3 regions of the Pseudoalteromonas sp. CO109Y genome follow, and region 1 is predicted to be linked to each of the others. Evidence: predicted binding sites of a transcription regulator. Region 1 holds the regulator's gene; each other region holds the start of a gene.

Region 1 (3,205 bases):
CTGATGGCACCGTAATGAGCGCTAGCGCAGAAGAAGTACGTTATGATGTTGCAAAACGCTTCTTAACCTTAAATGGTGAAGCTGAAGTTACTCAAGCAGGTCAAAAAGTAACAGCAAAAAGCATTACCTATGATATGGCACAGCAGCTGATCAGTGCTGAAAAAGACGAAAATTCAACAGATCGTGTACACACTATTTTAGTGCCTGTTGAAAATAAAAAAGATAATAAAGGCCAACCATGAGCACATTAAAAGCAGAGCTTTTAGCTAAAAGCTACAAAGGCCGCCAAGTGGTTAAAAATGTCGGTCTTGAAGTTGAAGCTGGCAGTATTGTTGGCTTGCTTGGTCCAAATGGCGCAGGTAAAACAACGACCTTCTATATGATTGTAGGCCTAGTACCTAGCGACAAAGGTAAAATCAGTATTGATGATAACGATATCACCCTTTTACCAATGCATAGCCGTGCGCGTTTAGGTATTGGCTATCTGCCACAAGAATCGTCAATTTTTCGAAAGTTGACGGTTTACCAAAACTTGATGGCCATTTTAGAAACTCGTAAAGATCTAAATAAAACCACCCGCGAAGAAACACTCAATAGCTTACTTGATGAGTTTAGTATTCAACACATTCGTGACAGCCAAGGTATGGCGCTGTCAGGTGGTGAGCGACGCCGTGTAGAAATTGCTCGCGCATTAGCCGCTAATCCTAAATTTATCCTTTTAGATGAGCCTTTTGCTGGTGTTGATCCAATTTCAGTGTTAGATATAAAGAAAATTATTGAGCACCTAAAAAATCGTGGTATCGGTGTACTAATTACTGACCATAATGTTCGAGAAACCCTTGATGTTTGTGAAAAAGCCTACATTGTTTCTCATGGGGAGCTAATTGCATCAGGCACACCTGAGCACGTATTAGCAGACCAAACTGTACGCGATGTATATCTAGGCGAGCAATTCAGGCTGTAACCATTACGCCAGCGACTAGAGCATCTGCTAGACTTATAACAATGACAATAAATCGATAACTGTGTTTATACAGGTATCGATAACTTAAAAAGGATTGTTAGGGATACATGAGGCAATCATTACAGCTGCGCATGGGCCAGCAACTTACAATGACTCCACAACTGCAACAAGCTATTCGTTTGTTGCAGCTCAGTACATTGGATCTCCAGCAAGAAATTCAAGAAGCGCTTGATAGTAATCCTCTACTTGAAGTGGAAGAAGCGGATTACAACGAAGAAAGCACCGGCAAGAATGAGCAAAAAGCTGAATCTGACGATGTACAAGTCAGCGCGTCTGCCGAAGAAGCACCTAGCGAGTACGAGCAAGAAAGTAGTGATGCTCTCAATAAAGACACCGTAAGCGATGACTTAGCAATGGATGTTACCTGGGATGAGTACATGAGTGCCGCCCCTTCAACATCGTCAGGGCCAATGCCTGAAGATGAATCTATCTATCAGGGAGCATCAACCGAAACCCTTCACGAATACCTGATGTGGCAATTGCAACTCACGCCATTTAGCCCTACTGATGAAGCGATTGCTGTGGCAATTGTAGAAGCTATCGATGACTCAGGTATTTTAACGGTAAGCTGTGAAGATATCGTCGAAAGCTTTAATCAAAATAACGATGAAGAAGAAATCGAACTTGATGAAGTCGAAGCGGTCTTAAAAAGAATTCAGTTATTTGATCCTGTGGGTATTGGCGCGCGCAGTTTACAAGAATGCCTGTGCATTCAGCTACGCCAATTCGATGCCGATACGCCATATTTAGCTGAAACTAAAATGGTTTTATCTGAGCATATCGAATTATTAGCGAGTCGCGACTATCGAACTTTGATGAAAAAGACTAAGCTTAAAGAAAATGAGCTTAAAGAAGTGATGACGCTTATTCACAGCTTAAATCCTAAGCCTGCGGATAGCATAGTACGCGAAGAATCTGAGTACGTTATACCTGATGTATCAGTGAAAAAAGTGAAAGGCCGCTGGGTAGTCGAGTTAAACCCAGATTGTATGCCAAAGATTAGAGTGAACAGCCAATATGCGGCGATGTCTCGCTCTGTTAAATCAAGTAGCGACAGCCAATTTATTCGCTCTCACTTACAAGAAGCAAAGTGGTTTATTAAGAGCTTAGAAAGCCGTAACGATACGCTATTAAAAGTGACCAACTGTATCGTTCAACAACAACAAGCTTTCTTTGAGCATGGCCCTGAGGCAATGAAGCCGATGGTGCTAAATGATGTTGCTGAAATGGTCGAAATGCATGAATCGACGATTTCACGGGTAACAACGCAAAAATATATGCATACCCCACGGGGTATTTTTGAGTTGAAATATTTCTTCTCAAGCCATGTCAGCACCGAAAATGGTGGTGAGTGTTCTTCTACAGCAATACGCGCTTTAATCAAGAAGTTAGTCGCTGCAGAAAACTCAGCTAAACCATTGAGTGATAGCAAAATTGCAGATATATTGGCTGAGCAAGGAATTAAAGTAGCTAGACGTACAATTGCAAAATATCGTGAGTCTCTAGCAATACCTCCGTCTAATCAGCGTAAGAGTCTGATTTAGACGTTTTACATAGAAGGAAAAATGCTTATGCAACTAAATTTAACTGGTCGTCATGTAGAAATCACAGATTCATTAAGAGACTATGTAAACACCAAGTTTGCAAAACTAGAAAGGCATTTTGACCATATTAATAATGTTCATGTCATTCTAGATGTAGAAAAATTAAGCCAAAAAGCAGAAGCAACTTTACATGTAAACGGAGGCGAATTATTCGCTTCAACAGAACATCAAGATATGTACGCAGCCATTGACTCACTGATCGATAAACTTGATCGCCAAGTCATTAAACACAAAGAGAAATTAGCTCGACATTAAATTATGAAACTAAGTTCACTTACTAACCAGGACTGCAGCAAAGCTGCGGTCCTTTTTAATAGCAAAAAAAGAATTCTTGAATATATCAGCGAACTGGCCCACCAGCAGCTTCCTCATTTATCGCAACAAGATATCCTAGATGCTTTACTCAACCGAGAAAAACTAGGCAGCACCGGCATTGGCCGAGGTATTGCTATTCCACATGGCCGAATGAGCGGCGCAGATGAGCCTCATGCATTTGTGATAGTGAGTGAATCCCCTATTAATTTTGATGCAATTGATAATCGTCCAGTTGATATTTTTGTGGCACTCATCGTACCAG
Region 2 (3,205 bases), on a different contig from region 1:
GAATAATGCGTTAGTAAGTGCTTTACCTGTTGCGTTAGCAATCATTACACCATTCTTACGAGCACCGATAGTACCGCCTTTATGTGGACCGTAGTGATCGAATGTGTGGTAAAGAAGACCAGAACCAGACGTTAATGTCATGAATTCAGTTTGGAAACCAATTAAGCCACGGCTTGGGATCATAAAGTCCATACGTACACGACCTTTACCATCTGGAGACATGTCTGTAAGTTCACCCTTACGAAGACCAATTTGTTCCATGATAGAACCTTGGTGCTCTTCTTGACAGTCGATTGTAAGTGTTTCGTATGGCTCTTCTTTTTGACCATCAACTTCACGAAGGATTACTTGTGGACGAGATACAGCAAGCTCGTAACCTTCACGACGCATGTTCTCGATTAAGATACCTAAGTGTAACTCACCACGACCAGAAACACGGAAGCTATCTGGGTTGTCAGTTTCTTCAACACGTAATGCAACGTTGTGAACAAGCTCAGCTTGTAAACGCTCAAGGATGTTACGTGAAGTTACGAATTTACCTTCTTTACCAGCAAATGGTGATGTGTTTACAGAGAACGTCATTGTTACTGTAGGCTCATCAACACTTAGCGGTGGTAATGCTTCAACGGTATTTACATCACAGATAGTGTCTGAGATTTTCAGCTCACCAAGACCTGTGATAGCAATAATATCACCAGCGCCTGCTGATTCTGCTTCATGACGCTCAAGACCTAAGTAGCTCATTACTTGGCCAACTTTACCGTTACGCTTAGTACCATCTGCACTAACAATTGTTACTTGTTGGTTAGGGCGAACAGTACCACGCTTGATACGACCTACACCGATAACACCGATGTACGAGTTGTAGTCAAGCTGAGAAATTTGCATTTGGAAAGCACCTTCAGGATCTGCATCCGGTGGAGATACTTCGTCAACGATCATCTGGAACATTGGTTCCATGTTATCTGATGGCTCGTCTAAATCCATTGTTGCCCAGCCGTTGATAGCTGATGCATAGATTACTTTAAAGTCTAACTGTTCATCAGTTGCACCTAAGTTATCGAATAAGTCGAAAACTTGGTCCATAACCCAGTCAGGACGTGCACCAGGCTTGTCGATTTTGTTGATTACAACAATCGGCGTTAAACCTTGTGCGAATGCTTTTTGCGTTACGAAACGCGTTTGCGGCATTGGACCTTCTTGAGCATCAACAAGTAGTAATACTGAGTCAGCCATCGAAAGTACGCGTTCTACTTCACCACCGAAGTCGGCGTGTCCTGGGGTGTCTACGATATTGATATGGTAGTCGTTCCAAGAGATAGCTGTGTTCTTAGCTAAAATGGTAATACCACGCTCTTTCTCAATGTCGTTTGAGTCCATTACGCGCTCTTCGTTACCGCCGCGCGTTTCTAATGTGCCTGATTGCTCAAGCAGTTTATCAACCAAAGTTGTTTTACCGTGGTCAACGTGGGCGATAATCGCTATATTTCTTAACTTTTCGATGCTCATATTTTTTCTCAGAGAAATTGAATCTCATTGATCCTGCAAGATCTACGCACTCACCTGCGTTTTCACCAGATGTCCCAGCATAGGATTTAAAAGGGCGCATATTATCCCTTAATAATGGCATGGATGAAAGTTTATCCAATATAAATTTATAAACTTTCTTCAGGCTTTTTATAAGTATCTGTTTTATAAATGACAAATTTATGAAAATTAAAGTGAATCTTAGCTCAAAACTGGCGAAATTTTCGTTTTTGAACCATATTTTGGCACTAAATCGTGTTCATAACAGAAAAATTGGCACGCTCAATAATTGTGCAAAACAAGGTCGCACTTTTTACGCACCAGAATGATCTTTTTACGCACCAACTTAGTGCAATGGAAGTTAACAAAACAAAGCCTTGTTTGTTTTTTGTAAGTCTAAACAAGGTGTTAAAAAAATGGCACGAAACCAGCTTATATAAGCGAAAAGCAATAATGCAGCAAAAAATAAAACCCAACAATTGGAGGACACATGTCACAATCGGTTTTAGATTTTATCAAAGAAAATGACGTTAAGTTCATTGATTTACGCTTTACTGATACCAAAGGTAAAGAACAGCATGTTTCTATTCCTCATCATCAAATTGATGAAGATTTCTTTGAAGACGGCAAAATGTTTGACGGTTCTTCAATTGCTGGCTGGAAAGGTATCAACGAATCAGACATGGTACTTATGCCTGTTCCTGAGTCTGCGAAAATGGACCCATTTTCTGAAGAAGCTACACTAATCGTACGTTGTGACGTAGTTGAGCCTTCAACACTTCAAGGTTATGAGCGTGATCCACGTTCTGTTGCAAAACGCGCTGAAGAGTACATGCGCTCTACTGGTATTGCTGACACTGTATTATTCGGTCCAGAGCCAGAGTTCTTCCTTTTTGATGACGTTAAATACAAATCAGACATGTCTGGTTCTATGTACAAAATCGATTCTGTAGAAGCTGCTTGGAACTCAGATAAAGATTACGAAGGTGGCAACATGGGTCACCGTCCAGGTGTTAAAGGCGGTTACTTCCCGTGTTCACCTGTTGATTCATCACATGACTGGCGTTCAGCGACTTGTTTAGTTCTTGAAGAACTAGGTCAAGTAGTAGAAGCTCACCACCACGAAGTAGCAACTGCAGGTCAAAATGAGATCGCAACTCGCTTCAATACAATGGTATTAAAAGCTGACGAAATCCAAGAGATGAAATATGTTATCCATAACATGGCTCACCTTTACGGAAAAACAGCGACATTCATGCCTAAGCCAATCGTAGGTGATAACGGTTCTGGTATGCACTGTCACCAATCTCTAGGTAAAGATGGCGTAAACATCTTCGCTGGTGACAAATATGCAGGTCTATCTGAAGAAGCACTTTACTACATCGGTGGTATCATCAAGCACGCTAAAGCAATCAACGCATTCGCTAACGCGTCAACTAACTCATACAAGCGTCTAGTACCAGGTTTTGAGGCACCAGTAATGCTTGCATACTCTGCACGTAACCGTTCTGCTTCAATCCGTATCCCAGTGGTACCTTCTGCAAAAGCACGTCGTATCGAAGTACGTTTCCCTGATCCAACAGCTAACCCATACTTAGCATTCTCTGCAATGCTTATGGCTGGCCTAGACGGTATCAAAAACAAGATCCACCCTGGCGATGCAATGGACAAAGACTTA
Region 3 (3,205 bases), on a different contig from region 1:
TCCATACTGTAAACTCCTTGCGGTTTATCGTCCGTTACTCCTACAGCCCTTCCTTGCTGTGCTCCATTACCCATCCTTGTAGATTAATGCGGTGATTATCGCTTAGCGATGATATACACAGCATGAATCAAACCTGGAATGTACCCTAATAAGGTTAAAAGAATATTAATCCAGAACTGCGCACCTAAACCTACCTGTAAAAATACGCCGAGAGGTGGAATTAAAACCGATAAAATAATACGTATTAAATCCATGACTCACTCCTTGAAAAAGATAAGCCCAGCCAAAGCTGGGCTATATAGGGCTTGCTATTATTCAGCAACAATCGTTAATTCATCGATTACTTTGCGAACATCTTCAGCATTTTCAGCAATGCTTACCGCTAATTGCTTTTCTGCATCAGACTCAACAGTACCTTTTAGTGTTACCACACCCATGTCAGTATCAACATCGATGTCTGTACCACCTACTTCTGAGTTAAATAAATAACGTGTCGTGATCACAGTACTGATTTTTGCGTCGGTTAAGTCGCTTTCTGCTGAATCAGCTTTGTCTGATTTCATGTGCTTAGCTTTCATGTTTTTAACAACAGTTAGTTTGTTATCAACAGAGCTAACACCGTCTAGGCTAAGAACTAGCTCTTCAGCAAGCTCTTTATCTAATTCGCTATCAACTTTACCTGTAAGTACAACCTTGCCATTCGTTACATCAGTGTTGATGTCAAAGTTGTTAAGGTTTGTGTTCATAAGAAGCACAGTTTCTGCCTTACCATCAATCCAAGCATCTTTACTTTCATTTTCCCAGCTGCTTGCCTGAGCTGACATGCTAGTTGCACCAATTACTAAAGCGGCAATCATAGATTTGTTAAAAGTGTTCATAATCTTTCTCCTTTTGATTAAAGACACTTTTACTAATGCGACTATAATGCCAACTATTTATTTGTTTATTTTCAGTGAGTTAAACACCTATTCAGCGACTATTTATATTCATTTAGGTAAAGATTTACAAGCTGCTCGGTAAGAAGTTCACGATGTTGCAAAAATGGCCACTTAGTTGCTGATTTTATTAATCTGTGGTTAATTTAACGAAGTTGTTTATTAGCAAAAAACACAAACCATTGATTTATATAAAAATAAACTTTGGCCTAAGGCTTGCTTCGTAATTAATAACTAAAAAATCACCTTTAAAATCACAACAGGAAACTACCATGGCCGTTAAACTTGAAGATCGCCCAATCGATCAAGTAAGAGAAGAAGTCATTGATCAACTCATTTATAACTACAGTCATGCTGTTATTTCAGCCGAAGCATTTGAACGCCGACTAGACCAGGCAATGGCAGCCACTAGCAACGAAGTACTGGTTGAACTAGTTGCAGATTTAGAGCTAAAAGCAGATATTGACTACAAATCGCATAAGCATGCGCAATTTAAACCTCACTATAGCCACAGCAGCGACAACGAAAGCCTGCAGCTTCGTAGTATTTTGGGTTCAAATGAGCGCAGCGGCCAATGGGTAGTACCAAAAGAAATTCACCTAACAAACTGCCTAGGTTCAATCGAACTCGACTTTAGCGAAGCAATTTTCCAACATCAGCATGTCACCATTTACGTGAACTGCATTTTAGGAAACGACGAAATCTACGTACCAGAACATGTAAATGTGGTATCTAAATTGTTTAGTGTAATTGGCAGTGTAGAGAATAAATCTGTAGCCTTAAATAAAGGCCAAGGCCCAACCATCACTATTGAAGGTAATGTATGGCTAGGCTCAGTCGAGATTTCAGTTAAACGTACCATGAAAGAAAAGTTCATCAGCTTTGCCAACAGCCTAAAAGCCAGTTGGAAAGAAATGAATAAGGTGCAGTAAAAGTTGCGAGGTGCTAGGTGCTAGGTGCTAGGTGCTAGGTGCTAGGTGCTAGTTATCGTAGCCACAGTTTTACATCGCGCAATATAATAAGATAACGCGCGAAATAAATTTCACGCCTACATCAAACGTGGGAACGGCTTTAGCCGTGAATAAAGTAAAGCTGTTCGGCGCTAAAACGCACCCTACACCGTAGGCGTCACGCTTGCTTGGCGCATCTTAAACACCACACAACACGCAACCATCGCGCGAAATAAATTTCACGCCTACATCAAACGTGGGAACGGCTTTAGCCGTGAATAAAGTAAAGCTGTTCGGCGCTAAAACGCATCCTACACCGTAGGCGTCACGCTTGCTTGGCGCGTCTTATATGCAACGCCATTCCATCAACCTATGCCTGACCAACAAACAACACCGCTCGGCTCAAAACTGACGCCTGAAAGCTGATAGCTCACTAAACTTCACACCCACATCAAAGACATCTAATCGCACAAAGAGGATATGAGGTGCTTCGCTTTAGAGATAACAAAAATATTATTATCACTTCCTCATTCTTTTCTCATTCACTTCTCTTTGTGCAATTATTTTCGCGCGAAATAAATTTCACGCCTACACCGTAGGCGTCACGCTTGCTTGGCGCGTCTTATATACAACGCCATTTGATCAACCTATGCCTGACCAACAAACAACACTGTTCAACTTAAAACTGACAGCTTATGACTTAAAGCTTCACTGGTCATTATTCCTCTCACTCGGGATATCACTAAAATACTCTACAAACTCAACTTCAAAACCTGCAGGGTCGATGAAATATACATTTTTACGATATGGATTTTCTGGGCCGTGTTTATCAATTTCATAACCGGCTGAAACAAGACGTTCAACTACGGCATTAATATCGTTTGTCACATAAGCAAAATGAGCAAGGCCTACTTGGTGGCCTGCTAAATCACGGTTTTCAGCTTCACCGTTATCGCTTAATGCAAGATATTGGTAATCATCACCAAAGTGCAGCCACTTGCGCGGTTTGCCCGACCATTTGCTATCGCCTTGGCTACGCACACGCCAATGCGGGAACGCGGCTTTATAAAAGTGCAGCATGTCATCAACATTACTAACAACAAGGTTTACGTGTTCTAAATACATGGTAGTTTTCCTTTTTATTTTTAAACTGCCACCAAGATAAAACCTCAAGTTAAGTTTAGGTAAAGCGTTTTTTCAAATAAAAAAGCCCCACTAAAGTGAGGCTTTTAAAAAATGATTCGTTATTTATAAATTAACTACCTGCAACCTGCATTTGTTCAATCAATACAGAGCCAGTTTGAATACCGCCGCGGCGCT

Evidence for each region. Region 1 encodes sigma-54, which starts transcription at its own class of promoters, with help from an activator protein. Its sites were predicted from a motif close to GTTGGCACGNNNNTNGNNT; they were not measured.
Region 2: glnA (glutamate--ammonia ligase) is a predicted target of sigma-54. The motif match lies at 1,943-1,961, and genes of this name have one in related genera.
Region 3: EXT43_RS14135 (LiaF domain-containing protein) is a predicted target of sigma-54. The motif match lies at 1,139-1,157, and genes of this name have one in related genera.

Annotation. Positions count from the first base shown of each region.
Region 1 is NZ_SGPD01000006.1:16,878-20,082, reverse strand. Features, by position in the region: gene lptA (lipopolysaccharide transport periplasmic protein LptA) at 1-242, shown strand, start outside; gene lptB (LPS export ABC transporter ATP-binding protein) at 239-964, shown strand; gene EXT43_RS01030 (RNA polymerase factor sigma-54) at 1,072-2,568, shown strand; gene hpf (ribosome hibernation promoting factor) at 2,596-2,883, shown strand; gene ptsN (PTS IIA-like nitrogen regulatory protein PtsN) at 2,887-3,205, shown strand, end outside.
Region 2 is NZ_SGPD01000044.1:20,024-23,228, reverse strand. Features, by position in the region: gene typA (translational GTPase TypA) at 1-1,509, opposite strand, end outside; gene glnA (glutamate--ammonia ligase) at 2,018-3,205, shown strand, end outside.
Region 3 is NZ_SGPD01000037.1:5,618-8,822, reverse strand. Features, by position in the region: gene EXT43_RS14145 (YqaE/Pmp3 family membrane protein) at 96-254, opposite strand; gene EXT43_RS14140 (BON domain-containing protein) at 312-878, opposite strand; gene EXT43_RS14135 (LiaF domain-containing protein) at 1,208-1,867, shown strand; gene EXT43_RS14130 (VOC family protein) at 2,594-3,010, opposite strand; gene pmbA (metalloprotease PmbA) at 3,141-3,205, opposite strand, start outside.